DNA from 4 places in the Kurthia populi genome. Region 4 is predicted to be linked to each of the others. Evidence: riboswitches for the same ligand, from Rfam matches in the RefSeq annotation. Region 4 holds a riboswitch; each other region holds the start of a gene.

Region 1 (4,218 bases), on a different contig from region 4:
ACTTGGAGGGTTTTTAACTACGACAGGCGGCCGTATTACGGTTAATGGTCAAGTATTACCATCGTTATACAATGCAGATTGGCAACGCCAATTGTATTATATTCCACAACACCCTTATATTTTTCACGATACATTACGCAATAACATTGCCTTTTATACACCACATGCGAGTGAGGAGGCGATTATAGCGGCTTGTGATCGTGCGGGATTACGTGAAGTAATTGAGGCATTGCCCCATGGTTTAGATGAATGGATTGGGGAATCTGGAAGAATATTGAGTGGAGGACAAGAACAACGAATTGCGCTAGCACGTGCTTTTCTGGAAGACCGCCGCATATTATTATTCGATGAACCGACCGCGCATCTAGATATCGAAACGGAAGCGGAATTAAAGGAGCGCATATTACCGTTATTTGACGAGCGTCTTGTCTTTTTTGCAACGCATCGCTTGCATTGGATGCACAATATGGACCGGATTATTGTCATTGATGATGGTGAAATTGTCGAAGTTGGCACCCATGAACAACTTATGAAACAACAAGGTCACTATGCTGCACTTATTGCCGCACAAGGAGGAAAATGTCATGAACGATTGGATTAAGCCTTATGTAAAAGCGCATAAAGGCCTGCTTATATTGACGATTCTTTTCGGCGTGGGTGCACTCATTGCTGCATGTGCACTCTTGTTTACATCGGGATATTTAATTTCAAAGTCGTCATTACGACCTGAAAATATCTTGCTTGTCTACGTGCCAATTGTCTTAGTACGTGCATTTGGGATTTCACGTCCCGTACTTAATTATTTACAACAGCTTGCAAGCCATTCCTTTGTATTAGCCGTGTTATCAAAAATGCGCGTGCGATTATTTCAACGATTAGAGACGCAGGCGCTCGTTTTAAAAGAACGTTATGCAATCGGCGATTTATTAGGGTTACTGGCCGATGACTTAGAGCATTTGCAAAACTTTTATTTAAAAACAATTTTCCCAGCGCTATTTGCACTTATATTGTATGGCATCGCGATTATCGCATTGGGTGTATTTAGCATTCCATATGCTTTGTTGTTAGCTTTGCTATTTGGCATCCTTGTATTTGTATTGCCATATGTAGCATTAAAACGCAATCGACAACATATGCTTGATATGAAAATAGTGCGGGCGGAACTTTATAATGACTTAACAGATGCTGTAATGGGTGCAACAGACTGGAAATTAAGCGGTCGTGCAGATCAAATGATTGCCGGGAAACAACAAATTGCTGCGCGTTATGACCGACTAGAAGCAAAAATTGAAGCATCGAGTCGTCGACGTTCGATTGTTTTTCAAGTAGTCGCTGCTGCGTCAGTGATTCTATTAGTTATGTTTGGAAGCGACATGGCGCAAACTGCTGTTTTTCATCCAATGTGGATTGCGGCCTTTGTACTTGTTGCGTTACCGCTACTTGAAGCGTTTATGCCAATTAGCGATGCAATTAGCCATTTCCCAAGTTATGACACGTCATTTGCACGTCTTATGGAAGTCGAGGGACGAAGCGAAGACGCACAGCCATGCACTACATTACCTACTGGGCCTTATACCGTTGATATATCAAATGTCGCTTTTCAATATGATAATAGGACCGTACTCCGGGATGTATCAATGACATGGCACCCACGTCAAAAAGTCGCGATTTTAGGGAAAACAGGTACCGGTAAAAGTACGCTTGGTAAGTTATTACTGGGGGCGTATAAGCCGACTGCTGGTACGGTAACGATTAACGGCGTGCATATGCATACGCTACGTCATGACACATCACAGCTTATCGCGGTCTTAGAACAAAAGCCGTATTTATTTGATACGACGATTATGAATAATATTCGACTTGGAAATGTTTCGGCAAGTGATGCGGAGGTCATTGAAGCGGCGAAAAAAGTTCAGTTGCATGAGATGATTGAGACATTACCACATGGCTATGACACGCGTGTCGAAGAACTTGGCACACGCTTTTCTGGTGGGGAACGTCAGCGTATCGCGCTTGCTCGTATTTTATTACAGCAAACGCCCATTGTATTATTAGATGAGCCAACTGTTGGTTTAGACCCCGTAACTGAGCAGGAATTGATTCATACGATATTTGAGGTTCTTAGCAATAAAACAGTCGTATGGATTACACACCATTTAGCAGCAATGGCTCATATGGATACCATTTATATGCTTGAAAATGGTCGAGTGCGTGTAAAAGGTTCGCATGAACAGTTGTTAGCAGATGACGCAAGATACCGAAAATTATACGACTTAGACTATCCATTTGACTAATTTTATGATACAGTAGCGGGGACGATTGCTAGGAGTGTCAGTGTGACTGACTGAGAGAGCGCTACAGCCGCTTAATCCTTGAAACCTGATCTAGTTCATACTAGCGGAGGGAAGCAACTTACAAAGATAATAAGGGCCTGGCTCTTTTTCTTTTGGCAATCGCATCAGAAAGAGAGGGGCTTTTTATATGAAAAAAATGACGTTATTAGCGATGTATATCGCGATTTGTGTTATCGGCTCAAGTGTTGTGAGCATCCCGATTGGTGTGGCAAAAGTGGCGCCCATTCAGCATATGATGACCATTATTTGCACGGTAACACTAGGGCCGATTCCGGCAATTATACAGGCTATATTGGCATCACTTATTCGACTGATGATGGGGACGGGGACTTTATTAGCCATTCCAGGAAGTGTTATAGGGGCAGTGCTTGCAGGTATGCTCTATAGGATAACGAAAAGACGCATAGCCGCAATCAGTGGGGAAATAATTGGCACAGGCATCATCGCATCCCTTGTTGCGGTACCTTATAGTATGTTCTTTATGCATGCACCCGCGGTATCTGCGTTATTTTTCATGCCGTCCTTTTTATTGTCGACGGTGACAGGCGCCATGCTAGCGCTCGCGATACTAAAAGCTGTCCCAACACGCTATTTAGCGATTCAGTAGTGTAAAAGCCGACGTATGAACGACGTCGGCTTTTTTTATTGCCAAATACAGGCACAATAGAAGCCAATAGCGACAAGTATGCGGTATACTTTTTAGTAATGAATAATGGAAGAAGGGAATACTGTGCACTCAAAAGCTGTGCAATTTTTACGAACGATGGGCATTTTAGACGGCCTATCGCTATTAATTTTATTAGGTGTCGCGATGCCACTAAAATATGTGTGGGATTTGCCACTAGCGGTAACGATTATGGGCAGTTTGCATGGCGCCATTTTTATGTTGTATCTCGCGTCGATTGCGTGGGCCCAGTTACGTATGCAATGGCCCATTGTTTATTCCATTGTAGCGGTCTTTGTTGCCTTTATCCCATTTGGGAACTTTTTATTCGATCGATACATAAAGCGGGCTGAAGCACGTTATCGACCGCAACCATTTAAACAAATTTGGTTATTGTATGGTGCGATTTTCTTTACGTTTCTCGATTTATTCGCACAGCTTCCCGTCATGAGTACCTTTGCACTGTCATTAGGCGCTTCGACGATGATAGCCGGACTTGTCGTTGGGATGTATTCCTTTACGAATATGTTTGGGAATATGGCGTCGGGTATTTTAACTGACCGTGTGGGAGCGAAGCGTATTGCAATAATTGGACTGATGCTTACGGTGCTATCATTATGTGCATATACGGTTATTGATTCACCGACCACCTTGCTCGTACTACGTGCCTGTCATGGCTTTGTGGCAGGACTTATTACACCGGCCGCCTTTACGCTTGTCGCCAATCAAACAGCCCAGCAAACACAGGGCAGTCAGTCGGCATTAACGGGTGCCTTTGTCGGCATTGCGGCGATTTTAGGCCCAGCTTATAGCGGCATTGTGGCAACGCGTACCTCGGTACCATTTGTGCTGATGACGGTCGCAATCATTGGTGCCGTTGTCGTTGTGGCATTAATATTTTTCCAGCTAACGGTGAAAAAGAAATCGCAGACGACGCAACAAACGTTTAGCTGGAATACACGCGCCATACGTGCCTTTATGGCGGCCTTTTTGCTGATGATGTCACAAGGGGCGCTGGCGTATTTATTACCAATTCGTATCGAATTATTAGGCTATGAATCGCGGTTAAGTGGCACGCTGATGAGTATGTTTGGCATTGTGGCGGTCTTATTATTTGTACTGCCAACACGTTATGTATTTGATAAATGGTCTGCTAAATGGCTCATGGTGTTAGGGATTGCCTTTATTGGAATCAGTCAG
Region 2 (4,218 bases), on a different contig from region 4:
CAGATTTTTAATTGTTCTGTTGGCGTTCATCGCTTTATTTATCGCCAGCTTATCTGCTTATGCACTACCACTCAACAATCATACGGCACTTGAACTGGCCTACAGTTATAAAATATTAATGTTTCCAGCTCTATACGTTTATTGGCTATTCCCAGGCGCTTTGATATTACTCGCTTATTGGGTTTTTGCGCAATGGCAAAAGCGCCATACAGCTTCTGCACTAACACTCACGCAAGCCATTTTATTTGCGATAAGCTCGATTGTATTTATCGTTTGGATTAATTTATGGCATTATGAGCAATTTATTCTTGCACTTGCGGCACTAGCTGTGATCTCTATCTGCTTATTCATACTGTATTTAACCTACCCATTAACAGAGAATAAAATGAATGGACGCCTGCCAATTTCAATTGCATTTGCTGCTATAGCATTCCTCACTTTTTTAACTATCGGCTTCCTGTTTATTTCGAATAACCTCATTGATTTTGGCCTTAGTCGTCAGCTATGGGCTGTTGTATTGTTAACGTGTGCAGCCGCACTTGCACTCGCAATCCGCTTCCATCTTTATGACGCCGCCTTTCCCGCTGTATTCATTTGGTTTTTAATTGGTGTAGCCATTGCTAATACTTTCAATGAATTGCTTGTCACAACAGCTGCATTATTTTTAAGCGGCGTCTTGATTGTTGGGATCATTTTCATACGCAAACGTTTGCCATCTAACGCAAATAAAAAAAGACTGTAACAGAAGAAACGCTTCCGCTACAGTCTTTTTTTATTGAAATTAATCGATTTTTGTTGTTAATACAGGACCATTTTTCGTTACGATAACTGTATGTTCTAATTGTGCAACAAATGATTTATCTGGTGTTAAGAATGCCCAGCCATCTGTGCCCTCTACGATGTTTTCAGCAGCTTGAGAAATGAATGGTTCTACAGCGAAAACCATGCCTTCTTTCATCATTGTTGCATCCCATGCATCATAGTAGTTTAAAACGTATTGAGGTTCTTCATGTAATGAATGACCTACACCATGGCCTGTTAAGTTCATGATTACTTTTAAACCTTTATCATGTGCTTCACGTTCTACAGCTTTACCGATTTGGTTCAAGCGCGCACCTGGTTTAATTTTTGCCATTGCGCGGTCAAATGAGCTTTGAGCCACATCGCAAAGGATTTGAAGTTCTGGTTTTTCAACATCGCCTACAACAAATGATACACCTGTATCTGCATAGAAACCGTCTACATGGCCTGATACATCAATGTTAATCATATCGCCTTCTTGTAGTTTACGGTTGTCCGGAATACCATGGGCAACACATTCATTTACACTAATACATGTATAACCTGGGAAGTCATATTCTGCTTTAGGGCCTGATACAGCACCTTTTTCTTCGAATAATTTACCAGCTAATTCATCTAATTCTTTTGTTGTCACACCAGGTTTTGTCGCATTTTTAAGGGCGTCACGAATTTCAGCCATTGCACGGCCTGCTTTCATTAACGCATCAAATTCTTCTTGCGTTTTCACAATCATCGTTCAAGATCTCCTTTATATTGAATCTTCTTCTACTATATCACACTTTTTTCATGACGAAAAAGGAACTGAATTAATTCAGTTCCTTCGTTTCTTTATCGTTTTTTAGGCTCCAATAGTTTCGGTGCCTTTGTCATGAGTAGACTAACAATCGCTGCCGTTAAAATAATGGCTGGCACCATGTACGAACCATTATAGACAATCGTATAAATTAGTGGATTTTGGTCACCCGCATATTCAGAGAAGAATACATAGCCAGCTGTTGCATGAGCTACATAGCGAATTAAACCGCCGATAATCGTCCCTATTGTAATGTACAAGGCCTTCTCACTCGCTGTTTGGGCACGTGTAACAAGTGGACGTAAAAGCCCTGCAAGCCCTACTACAGTAAACGCAAAGAAGTAATCAATAAAGCCTTGTAGCGGTGTTAAAATAAAGCCGCCAAACATCGCATTCATCGTACCGATTAATAAGCCCGTCACAAGCCCTGCCACTGTGCCCCAGCGAAACGCCATAATGACGATTGGCACCATCACAAGACTAATCGAGCCGCCCTGTGGCCATAAGCTAAATGTCAGCTTATCTAAAATAATACCGATGGCCGCGAAAATGGCGATTTCGACCATCATTAATAAATTTTTACTGTTCAATCCCTTCAACCTCCAATGTTGATGTACAAATCAAACCAGTTGGATTAGATAGATATGAAAAAAGCGATGCCAGGGAAAGATCCCTGACATCGCATAGCGTCAGCTGTCTATCCACATTCCTTCGCAAGCATTAACTTACAGGTTCTAAGGGTTAGAAGTCGCACTTCACTCTCAGCTATTTTAATAGCTCCCCTTGTGGTTGTTACATCTCGTTTATTGAACAACCCTATTGTACGGAAAAATGCTCAAGCTTTCAACCTTTTTGAAACTTTTCACACGCGCTTCCGTAAATAAGATGAACCGTTTATTCACAATATTGTACAAGCAATTAAAGTACTGTACGTTTAAAGAAATTCAACAACGGTAATACTATACTAACTACTAAAAAGTGAGGTTATGCATAATGAACTTAAAAAAAGTAATTAGCACAGCTGTTAAATTAGCACCTGTCGTTTATCCAATCGTGAAAAAAGTATTAAATAATAAAAAAGCGTCACAATCTACAAATCGCCGTTAAGGACATTTAAAAAGAGACTGGGACAAAACACGTCATGTTTCTTTTTTAGCGTTCACAACGAAAAACCGGAACTGCGCCATAGCGCGGTTCCGGTTTTTCTTATGCTCATAGGAGCGGTTATTTTTAGATGTATGTCAAAGTCTATTTTCTTTTTATTAAAATGCCCAAGCACCTTTACGGAATACAGCTTCTACTGTCCCGTCTGCATGGATGCCATCGATGTCCATTTCCGCACTACCGACCATAAAGTCTTCATGTGTAATTGAAACATTGATGCCTGCTTTATCCATTTCCTCTTCAGATAGCTCGCTACCACCCTCATAACAAGTTGGATATGCTGCACCAATTGCGATATGATTGGATGCATTTTCATCAAATAATGTGTTGTAATAAAGTAAGCCAGATGCTGAAATTGGTGATTCATGTGGTACAAGTGCGATTTCACCAATGTATTTAGAGCCTTCATCCGCTTTAATCAACTCATTTAATAATTCCTCACCTTGCTGTGCCTCTGCTTTCACAATCACGCCATTTTCAAAAGTTAATTTGAAGTTGTCGATAATATTCCCTTGATAGACAAGTGGTTTTGTTGATGACACATAGCCGTTTACATCGTATTTAGATGGCAATGTAAAGACTTCCTCTGTTGGCATATTTGCGACGAATTCAGTGCCTTGTGGTGTTTTACTAGAGCCAGTTGCCCAAATGTGTTTGTCTGGTAAGCCAACAATTAAATCCGTACCTGGCGCTGTGTAATGTAATTTAGCAAAATGCTTTTCATTCATTAAATCACCGCGCACATGTAAGTTTTTCAAGTGAGCTTGCCAGTTTTCAACGGCGCTACCTTCACCGATACGTACCGTTTTGAAGATTGCTTCCCACATTGCAGGAACTTGTTCTTCTTCAGGTAATTCAGGGAATACTTTCGCTGCCCATTTTTTCGACGGAATCGCAATGATTGACCATGCGATTTTATCATTCATTACAGCATCACGATAGTTTTCTAATGCTTTACCTGACGCTTTTTGGTTTGCTGAAATTTTTTCAACAGGGATGCCAGCCATTAAGTCTGGATCTGCTGCATCAATCCAAAGAAGTGCGCCACCACGTTCAATCAACTCATCACGTTGCTCTGTAATCCAACGAGGGAATTTTTCAAACTCTTCTACTGATGCATTTTCAAATAATTGTCGTGCGACTACATCATCTGAGTAGTTCACGGTTACGCGTGCTGCGCCAGCTTTATATGCTTCTTTCACAACTAAACGAGTAAACTCGATTGTATCCACTGTTGTGTTAATTAAAAGCGTTTGACCTTGCTGAATGTTTGTCCCTACTTTTACAGCAAGCTCAGCAAATTGAGCTAATTTTTCTTCGAATGTCATCATTAATCGACCCCTTAGCGTTTTTTATATGGACGTTTGCTGCCATCATTCTTTTTGTATGAGCCGCTACGAGTACCTTCGTTATCATACTTTTTGAATGAGCGATTTTCTTCGCCGTTCTTTTTATATGAG
Region 3 (4,218 bases), on a different contig from region 4:
ATCGACGAACACCTCACAGTCATAGCGATTATAGGCAAAATGATTGGTCGGTCCATGACCATGTCCAATGCCTAGCGGATGTACGATAGCAGCTTGAATAAAGCGTTTCGCTTCAATAATGGCTTCCTTTAGCTCTTGTCCATTCGCTAGCCCTGCTGTAATGGCTGCTGAAAACGTGCAGCCTGTGCCATGCGTGGCCTTCGTATCAATACGTGGCGTCGTCATCGTAAAAACAGAGCCATCTTCTAAAAACACTGTATCTACCGCATCCACTCCGCTTAAATGACCACCCTTCATGACAATATTTTTTGCACCAAGCGCCATTAATCGCTGTGCTGCTTGTGCTACATCACTAGCTGTAGTGATCGTCATACCAGCGAGCACCTCTGCCTCTGGAATATTTGGTGTACAAACTGTCGCGACCGGCAATAAAACTTCCTTCATTGTTTGAACAGCCTGTTGCGCTAATAATGTCGCGCCGCCTTTCGCAATCATCACGGGATCGACGACAAGTGGGATATGTTGCTGTTGCATAGTTGCTGCCACCACGTCAATAATAGCGGGTGAAAATAGCATGCCCGTTTTCGCGGCTGTTATCTCAAAATCTTCAAATAATGCATGCAACTGTGCTGCAACAAATGCGGGCTCTGCTGCCATAATATCATGCACACCAAGTGTATTTTGTGCCGTCAATGCCGTAATCGCCGACGTGCCAAAGACGCCTAACTCCTGAAATGTTTTTAAGTCGGCTTGAATCCCTGCTCCGCCACCGCTATCTGATCCTGCAATTGTTAATGCAATCATGCTAATCCCTCCGAAATATGATGTAAGGCATCTAAAAAGCCCATTTGAAATGAGCCCGTTGCTTTAGGTCCGACGATGGTAGCCGCCTGCTTATACTGTTGTAATGTTTCCAAAAGAGAAGCTTCTGCACCAAGTGTTGCTGCACATACTGCACTAAGTAAGCAGCCAGTTCCTGTAACAAAGGTTGCTTCGACAACGCCCCCAGAAATACGATAAACCTTCCCTTGCTCGATTAAAACATCAGTTGCACCGGTAATAATGACGGCACATTGATAATCTTTTGCGAACTTGGATGCTGCTGCAATGACATCCATATTCCCCTCACCACTATCCACACCCTTTGCCTGCCACTGGGCGCCTGTAAGAGCCGCTAATTCTCCAGCATTACAACGCAATAAATCAATGTTCACTTGCGCTAAAAGTTGCTTTACAAACTGTTTGCGAAATGGCGTAGCGCCAACACCTACTGGGTCGAGTACAACTGGAACTTGTTGCGTATTTGCTGCTTTTCCAGCAGTCACCATCGCCTCCATCGTGCGCTCATTTAATGTGCCAATATTAAGTAATAATGCATCACTTACACGTACCATATCCGCTACCTCCTCGACGGCATCCGCCATCACAGGAGAAGCACCCATCGCAAGCAACCCATTTGCCGTAAAATTCGCTACGACATAGTTCGTTATACAATGGACAAGCGGTGCTTTTTTTCGAATATTAACGAGTGACATAGCGCATAACCTCCTGCTCCCAGTTTTCAGCCGTCCATGGCATTTCCCAGAACTTCCACTCATAGTAGCAGCTCTTTTTAAAATGCTGCTTAAATAATGAGATTTTATGCGGTTGCTGTTGTGCATAGTGATTCATTAACGCTAATTGTTGCTTAATATTCTCGTTCATATCGTCAGAGCTATAAAGCGCAAGCCACTGTTCATACAGCGCGACGCCTGGCTTCGCATCTTTAAAACGATTGCCAATTTCTAAATAGAGCCATGGACATGGGAACATCGCTGCGAATGCTTCTGCCGCATCTCCGTTATAGGCCGCATTGTACATATGACTCACATAGTTATACGCAGATGGCGAAGGTTCAAACGCTTCAAGTTCCGCGTCCGTTACACCTAACTCATGGAACGTTAGACGATGCATCTCAAGTTCTGCAAGTTGAATATTTTGCGCTGCTTGCAAATAATAGAGCGTCTCGTCCGCTTCTGTCGCCTTCGATGCAGCAATGGCCAATACCTTCGTATAGTGTTTTAAATAGAAGGCATCTTGTAGCATATAATACTTAAATTTCTCCAGTGGTAATGTACCGTCCACAATGCCTTGCACAAATGGATGCTCAAAGCTTGCCTCAAAATAAAGTGCATTTTCTTGTCTTACTTCGTCACAAAATGTCATTAAAAAGTCCTCCTCTTGGATGGACGTAGGCAAAAAAAAAGCACGCATCCGAAATAGGAGCGCGCTTTTAAAAAATTGCTCCCTACGTCAGTGTTAACTGTCAGGTTCTAAGGGTCAGGTTTTAACCTTCTCAACACAAATGTGTCCCCCCGCAAATTAAAATAGTGCAATAAAAAAACTCTCCATGACGGAGAGCAAATGTACACAGTAATGATTACGTACATTGCTCCCTACGCCCGTATTAACGGACAGGTTCTAAGGGTCAGGCTTTAACCTTCTCAACACATACGTGTCCCCCTGCAATAATTTTAATTATCCTTAGTATAGCATACATTCCAAAAAACGCCATAAAAAATCGGGGCATGATACCCCGCAAAGTTGCTTAGTGATAAATATATGTGTAAGCTGAGCTCACATACCCAACTTTTCCTTTATAATAAATTTTGTACCAAAAACCATCACGGAAATCGATCACTTTAAATGCTGCACGAGATGGCATTTTACCAATAATTTTATACCCTGTGCTTGGTCCAGAACGCATATTAAGATTCACACCTTTTGCCGTTGTCACAAAGCCTGTTCCCATATGAATTGGCTCTTTTGCGACATACGCTTTATGCACATAACGTTTTGTACCTTTATATGAAATTTGATACCATGTTGTCGCATAGCTTCGAAGCACTTGAATGGCATCATTTTCATTAAATTGCCCAACAACGCGGTATTTCTTACTTGGTCCTGTACGGATATTTAAATGATCCGTTGTTGAATACATCGTACTAATTGCTTGCGCGTGTTGAACAGTTGAGGGTTGCGCGGCATATGTTAGCCCAAATGCCGACTCTGCTAAACCTGCTGCAATTGTCCACTTTACCCATTTTGATGTCATGATGTCTCACCCCTATTTTTTCGTTACATAAGCGGCTGATACATAACCAATTTCCCCACGGTGATACACTTGATACCATTTCGATGTTGTTTTTTCTAATACTTGTACGCGGTCTTTATTATATAAGGCCCCCACTTGTCGATAGCCGACACCTGGCCCTGTTCGTACAGTCAGTGTATCATCTGCCGGCACACGCACCATATACCACGGAGGCGCTACCGTATATCCCTTATTCACAAAGCCAAACTGTCCTTTATACCAAACCTGTAGCCAGTTGCCAAATGACTTCGTACTTGTTACATAGAGTGGCTTTGTATGCGCTACCGCACCAATCACTTTATAGCCGACACCTGGCCCTGTTCGCATATTTAGTGTATCTCCCGGTGTATAGACCTTCACAGCTTTTACGAAATAGGGCGTTACGCTAACATATTCTTTTTGGACATATCCTTTTTGGCTGTCAATGTGCACCTCATAATAATCACGATTATATGACTTTAAAATATGCACGGGGTTATTTAGTGTATAGGTTCCTACCACTTTACTTGTAATGGCTGGCTTTTCAAATGCTTTTAAGCCATTGTATTGTGCATATTTTATCGTTATTTGCTGTACTGCTTGTGCCATAAATTGTGGCTCTGCTAGTACACTCACCCCCAGAGCTGAAAATGCGAAACCCGCTGCCATCAACCATTTTTTTAAAAGGGCTCTGGCCATCACTACTCCTCCTCACGATTTAGTATGGGAAAGGGGTTAAATATTTTGCATTAACATAGCCAATTTTGCCATCTGCATATGCCACTGCAAACCATCTACTACTCTCGACATTTACTGCGTATAGCACCTCATAGTCTGTCAAAGTACGAATCTTTGTATAGGTTGAGCCTGGCCCTGTTCGAAGATAAAGCTTCACGCCTTCTGTTTGAACACTATACGCTGGCAAACGTTCTAAATACGCGGCTGATACATAGCCTACTCGGCTTCCACCACTCCAAATACGGTACCATTTAGAATTCGTTTTATTCAGCATCGCTGCAATAGAGCCGCCTGATTTTTTGAATAAAATGCTATACGACGTGCCTGGTCCACTGCGCACATTTAAATTAGCCCCTCCGGTATTCACC
Region 4 (4,218 bases):
CTGGAGATATTTGCCCAGCTTCTTTCAAAGATATTAGTTTAATAAGTTCACAAATAAATCCGTTGGCTGTGGTTTAGTCGTAATCATTTTTTGTTCGCTCATCCAATCAATTTGCTGTTGCCATACATCTGTACTGTCAGATAAAAAGGCAGCTTCTTTTTGCTCCATCGTATTCATTAAAATTTGTAAGCTTTTCTTTTCTACTTTAGGTGATAATGGGAAGTTTTCTTTATCTTGTTTCGCTATTAATAGATTTAATGCTTGTTGTGGATGCTTCTTCATATAAGCGTAGCCTTTCTCAGAAGCACGTAAAAATGCTTTTAGTAGTGCTGGATTTTCTTCAATTGTCTTGTCCCCGGATACAAATAACAGTTCATAATAATTCGGCACCCCATAATCCGCGGGGTTAAACGTACGTGTCGGAAATCCCTTCTCCTCCATTACGGGCACTTCGTGATTAATAAGCGCACCACTAAGCGCATCCACTTTATTCGTAATCAGTGCTGGTACAAGATCAAAGCCTACATCTTGCATCGTCACTTTCTCTGGGTCCCCGCCATCTGCTTTTACCATAGATTTTACATAAGCTTCACTCAGGTCACTTCCTGCATAACCAATTGTTTTTCCTTCTAAATCCTTCGGTGATTGAATCGTCTTTTCTTTATCCAGGACAATAATATGGTTTAATGGCTCGCGTACAATCGGTCCAATTGATTTTACAGGGATGTCCTCATTTGCACGCGCTCGCACAACATCTTGCTGATAATAAATCCCCACCGTTGCTTTGCCGGCAGCAGTCAATGTCAATGGGTCCGTCACATTTTGTGGGTATTGGATGTTTAAGCGAATCCCCTCTTCTTTGAAATAGCCTTTTTCCTCAGCAGCATAAATAAAGCTATGTACAGCATTAGGATACCAATCAAGTACGAGTGTTACCTCTTGTAGCCCATCAGCTGCTGTTTTTTTATCACTACTTCCGCAAGCAGTTACTAGCATCAAACAAACACTTAAAATACATAACATCATTATTTTCTTCATGCTTCTTTCCTCCACGTAATATATTTTTTTTCAATTATTGTCATTATCGTAGCAAAAACAATCGCTAGTAGTGATAACACAACAATCGGTGCAAACACACCTGCCCCATCCATTTGTGTCATCATACGTTTACTAAAGTAACCTAGTCCGGACTGAGCCCCTAACCATTCACCAATCGCAGCACCAATTACCGTCAGCGGAACAGCAATTTTTAAACCCGTAAAAAAGGATGGGATGGCACTTGGTACTTTTAATTTCCAAAATTGTTGCCAACGACTTGCACCGAATGTCTGCAGAAGCTCTAGCTGCCCTTTTTTCACACTGCGCAAGCCATCAAAAGTATTCATCGCAATGGGGAAAAAAGCAATTAGGACGGTCACAAGCACCTTACTCCAAATGCTATAACCAAACCACAGCACAAAAATAGGTGCAAGGGCCGTCGTTGGAATCGTTTGTGAGACGACAAGAAGCGGATAAAAAGCGCGCTCTAGCCAAGCACTAGCATCCATTACTAATGCAAGAGCTATACCTAACACAAGTGAAATAACTAAACCAATCGCAATAATGGCTAATGTCGCCGGTAGATGTATCATGAAGAGTGGCTCTCGTAGTAGCCATATCTTTTCAATAATTTGTCGCGGTGACGGTAAAATATAAGGTGAGGCAATCAAATGTGCAAGCCATTCCCACACGGCTAGTAAAACGAGCATTACAATTAATGGCGGTAGCATTTTTCTCATACCATAGCACCACCAATCTTGGCATAAATTTGTTGTTTTGAGACTGACGAGTCCATGCATTCGAATGCTGCAATTGGCTGTGTTGTCGCCACAAAAATACGATTTGATAAAAACAAAGCTTCATCAATATCATGTGTAATAAAAAGAATGGTCTTTTTTTCTACTTTCACAATATCCTTTAGCCACTGCTGTAAATCCTTGCGTGTAAGCGCATCTAGTGCACTGAATGGTTCATCTAACAACAATACGTCCGCTCCTGTTAAAAGAGTTCGTATAAAGCTTACGCGCTGCTGCATGCCACCTGATAATTCATGTGGCTTTTTATCCTCATAATCCGCTAATCCAAACCGTATAAAAAATTGCTGTGCTTGCCTACGAGCCTCTTTCTTCTTAATCCCCTGACATTCTAAAGGAACAATCGCATTGTCAAGCGCTGTTCGCCATGGCATAAGCTGATGTTGCTGTGGCATATAACCTATTTTTCCAGGTTTTTTAATCACACCCTGCTGTGGTTGCTCAAGTCCTAGTAGTAAACGAAATACCGTACTCTTCCCACAACCACTTGCACCAACAATACTAATAAACTCCTCCGCTTTTATGTGTAGATTTAAGCCACTTAAAATTACCTTCTCATTGTATGAAAAATATACATCTTCCATTGCGACAACCATTATCCATTCCTCCTTCATCACAACAAAAAAGCCATTTCCTATAGGAAATGGCTCTACATGCGTCTGTAAATAGAACCCACTTCCCTTCGTTAGCATTACCTAATTCAAGTCATAAGGGTTTCATCTCAGCCTTTTACAGCACCCCTAGTGGTAAATGAAATTAAAAAACGTCCCATGCCTAGAATTCCGGCATGGGACGTGATCATATGAATCAATCAACGCTTTCCTACGCTAGTACAAACTAGATCAGGTTCAAGGATTAATTCATTGCGTGAATTTCTCGGCTGACAACATCAGCACTCCTAGCATCTTTTTGTATGTGATTATCAAGGAGTATATCACGATAATAATTGAATGACAATGGGTTGCTCAAAAAGGTTTTATTGCTACCATCATTTGTATAATTTTATATTTTAATAAAAAGCTTTATTTAAAAGGGAATATAAGCGTAAAACAAGTACCTACTCCTACTGTACTTGCAACACGAATTTGTCCACCGTGCTGCTCCATAATTGATTTACAAATCGCCAAGCCCAACCCTTCTCCACCAGATTGACGAGCACGGTGCTTATCAATACGATAGAAACGTTCAAAAATATGCGCTAAATGCGCTGATGCGATGCCTTCTCCTTCATCAAGCACTTCTACGGTATAACCATATGTTTTTATCGTCACAGTCGTATTTATAGGACTGTAGCGTATAGCATTTTGAACAAGATTTAAGATTACTTGTTGAATCTTCATGACGTCTACAGAAATCGGTAATGGAGACTGTAGCATATAATGAATCGTATAATTTTCATTCAACATATTTAATATAGGTGCTAGGTCTTCAAGTAAGTCATCAAGTGAAATTTCTTCACATTGTAAGGGTTCTTCACGGTCTAAATGAGCAAGCTGTAATAAATGCTCCGTTAGTTTTGTCATGCGTGTTGCCTGCGTGCGAATCTGCTCAATAGACTGCCGTATTTGTTGTACATTATCTAGTGGTGAACGTAGCAATATTTCTGTAAAACCCTGTATAGAAGTTAATGGCGTTTTTAATTCATGTGATGCATCTGAGACAAATTGCTGCAACATTTGCTGCGTAGCATATTCTTTTTCAAAAGCACTTTGTAGACGGTCTTGCATATGCTGTACAGATTGCTCTAACTCCTTCACTTCAAGTGGCGCATGAGGCACAGCTACTTTGTCATGCATTGTTTCTGCCGACAATTGCCGTACTTGCGTATTTAGTGCATTTAATGGTGCCAATGTTTGCTCAATTATACGCCGGTAAAAAAGGAATGCTATGATAAATAGCACTGCAACCACACTTGTAAAAATCATTAATTGTGTCATCATTAATTCATTTTCCTCATGTAATGGAAAGGAGATTTCAACATGATGCCCTTGTTGTTGCTGCTCAAAAACGCGGGTATCCGTTGTAGCATGATGCGGCCCACGAAGTGCTAAAATTTGCTGTCCATCAATAACCACCTTAGCTGTCGGAAATTGCTGTGCTAAAAAGTGCTGCGATTCCTCCGTCACTTTTTGATCATTGAACTGTATATTTTGTACTGCTCCATCTACTAATTGCTGTTGTTCAACATGCATCGAATATTTAAAAATCGCGCCTAATAAAAGTGCAAGGCAGCCGTACAAAATAATAAAAATAACTACGGTACGCCAAATGAGCTGTTTACGCATACTCATAGGCGTATATCCAATTTGTAGCCAAAGCCACGCACGGTTTGTAACATCGTATGCTCTGTATCTCCGAGCTTTTG

The links. A riboswitch is a leader RNA that binds a small molecule or an ion and turns the genes downstream of it on or off. The one in region 4 is predicted to bind thiamine pyrophosphate.
Region 1: linked by a shared signal. The riboswitch ahead of thiW (energy coupling factor transporter S component ThiW) and the one ahead of ACFSY7_RS14030 (ABC transporter ATP-binding protein) in region 4 are both predicted to bind thiamine pyrophosphate.
Region 2: linked by a shared signal. The riboswitch ahead of thiT (energy-coupled thiamine transporter ThiT) and the one ahead of ACFSY7_RS14030 (ABC transporter ATP-binding protein) in region 4 are both predicted to bind thiamine pyrophosphate.
Region 3: linked by a shared signal. The riboswitch ahead of tenA (thiaminase II) and the one ahead of ACFSY7_RS14030 (ABC transporter ATP-binding protein) in region 4 are both predicted to bind thiamine pyrophosphate.

What each region holds. Positions count from the first base shown of each region.
Region 1 is NZ_JBHUOR010000143.1:28,020-32,237, reverse strand. Features, by position in the region: gene cydD (thiol reductant ABC exporter subunit CydD) at 1-601, shown strand, start outside; gene cydC (thiol reductant ABC exporter subunit CydC) at 585-2,294, shown strand; TPP riboswitch at 2,315-2,423, shown strand; gene thiW (energy coupling factor transporter S component ThiW) at 2,482-2,961, shown strand; gene ACFSY7_RS19815 (MFS transporter) at 3,067-4,218, shown strand, end outside.
Region 2 is NZ_JBHUOR010000117.1:1,562-5,779, reverse strand. Features, by position in the region: gene ACFSY7_RS13250 (tryptophan-rich sensory protein) at 1-742, shown strand, start outside; gene map (type I methionyl aminopeptidase) at 782-1,534, opposite strand; gene thiT (energy-coupled thiamine transporter ThiT) at 1,630-2,184, opposite strand; TPP riboswitch at 2,284-2,388, opposite strand; gene ACFSY7_RS13235 (hypothetical protein) at 2,588-2,701, shown strand; gene ACFSY7_RS13230 (aminopeptidase) at 2,857-4,086, opposite strand.
Region 3 is NZ_JBHUOR010000104.1:907-5,124, reverse strand. Features, by position in the region: gene thiD (bifunctional hydroxymethylpyrimidine kinase/phosphomethylpyrimidine kinase) at 1-804, opposite strand, end outside; gene thiE (thiamine phosphate synthase) at 1-2, opposite strand, end outside; gene thiM (hydroxyethylthiazole kinase) at 801-1,535, opposite strand; gene tenA (thiaminase II) at 1,522-2,205, opposite strand; TPP riboswitch at 2,268-2,366, opposite strand; TPP riboswitch at 2,416-2,514, opposite strand; gene ACFSY7_RS11880 (SH3 domain-containing protein) at 2,588-3,094, opposite strand; gene ACFSY7_RS11875 (SH3 domain-containing protein) at 3,107-3,811, opposite strand; gene ACFSY7_RS11870 (SH3 domain-containing protein) at 3,831-4,218, opposite strand, start outside.
Region 4 is NZ_JBHUOR010000122.1:10,226-14,443, reverse strand. Features, by position in the region: gene ACFSY7_RS14040 (ABC transporter substrate-binding protein) at 34-1,038, opposite strand; gene ACFSY7_RS14035 (ABC transporter permease) at 1,035-1,778, opposite strand; gene ACFSY7_RS14030 (ABC transporter ATP-binding protein) at 1,775-2,449, opposite strand; TPP riboswitch at 2,514-2,605, opposite strand; TPP riboswitch at 2,656-2,763, opposite strand; gene ACFSY7_RS14025 (sensor histidine kinase) at 2,876-4,138, opposite strand; gene ACFSY7_RS14020 (response regulator transcription factor) at 4,141-4,218, opposite strand, start outside.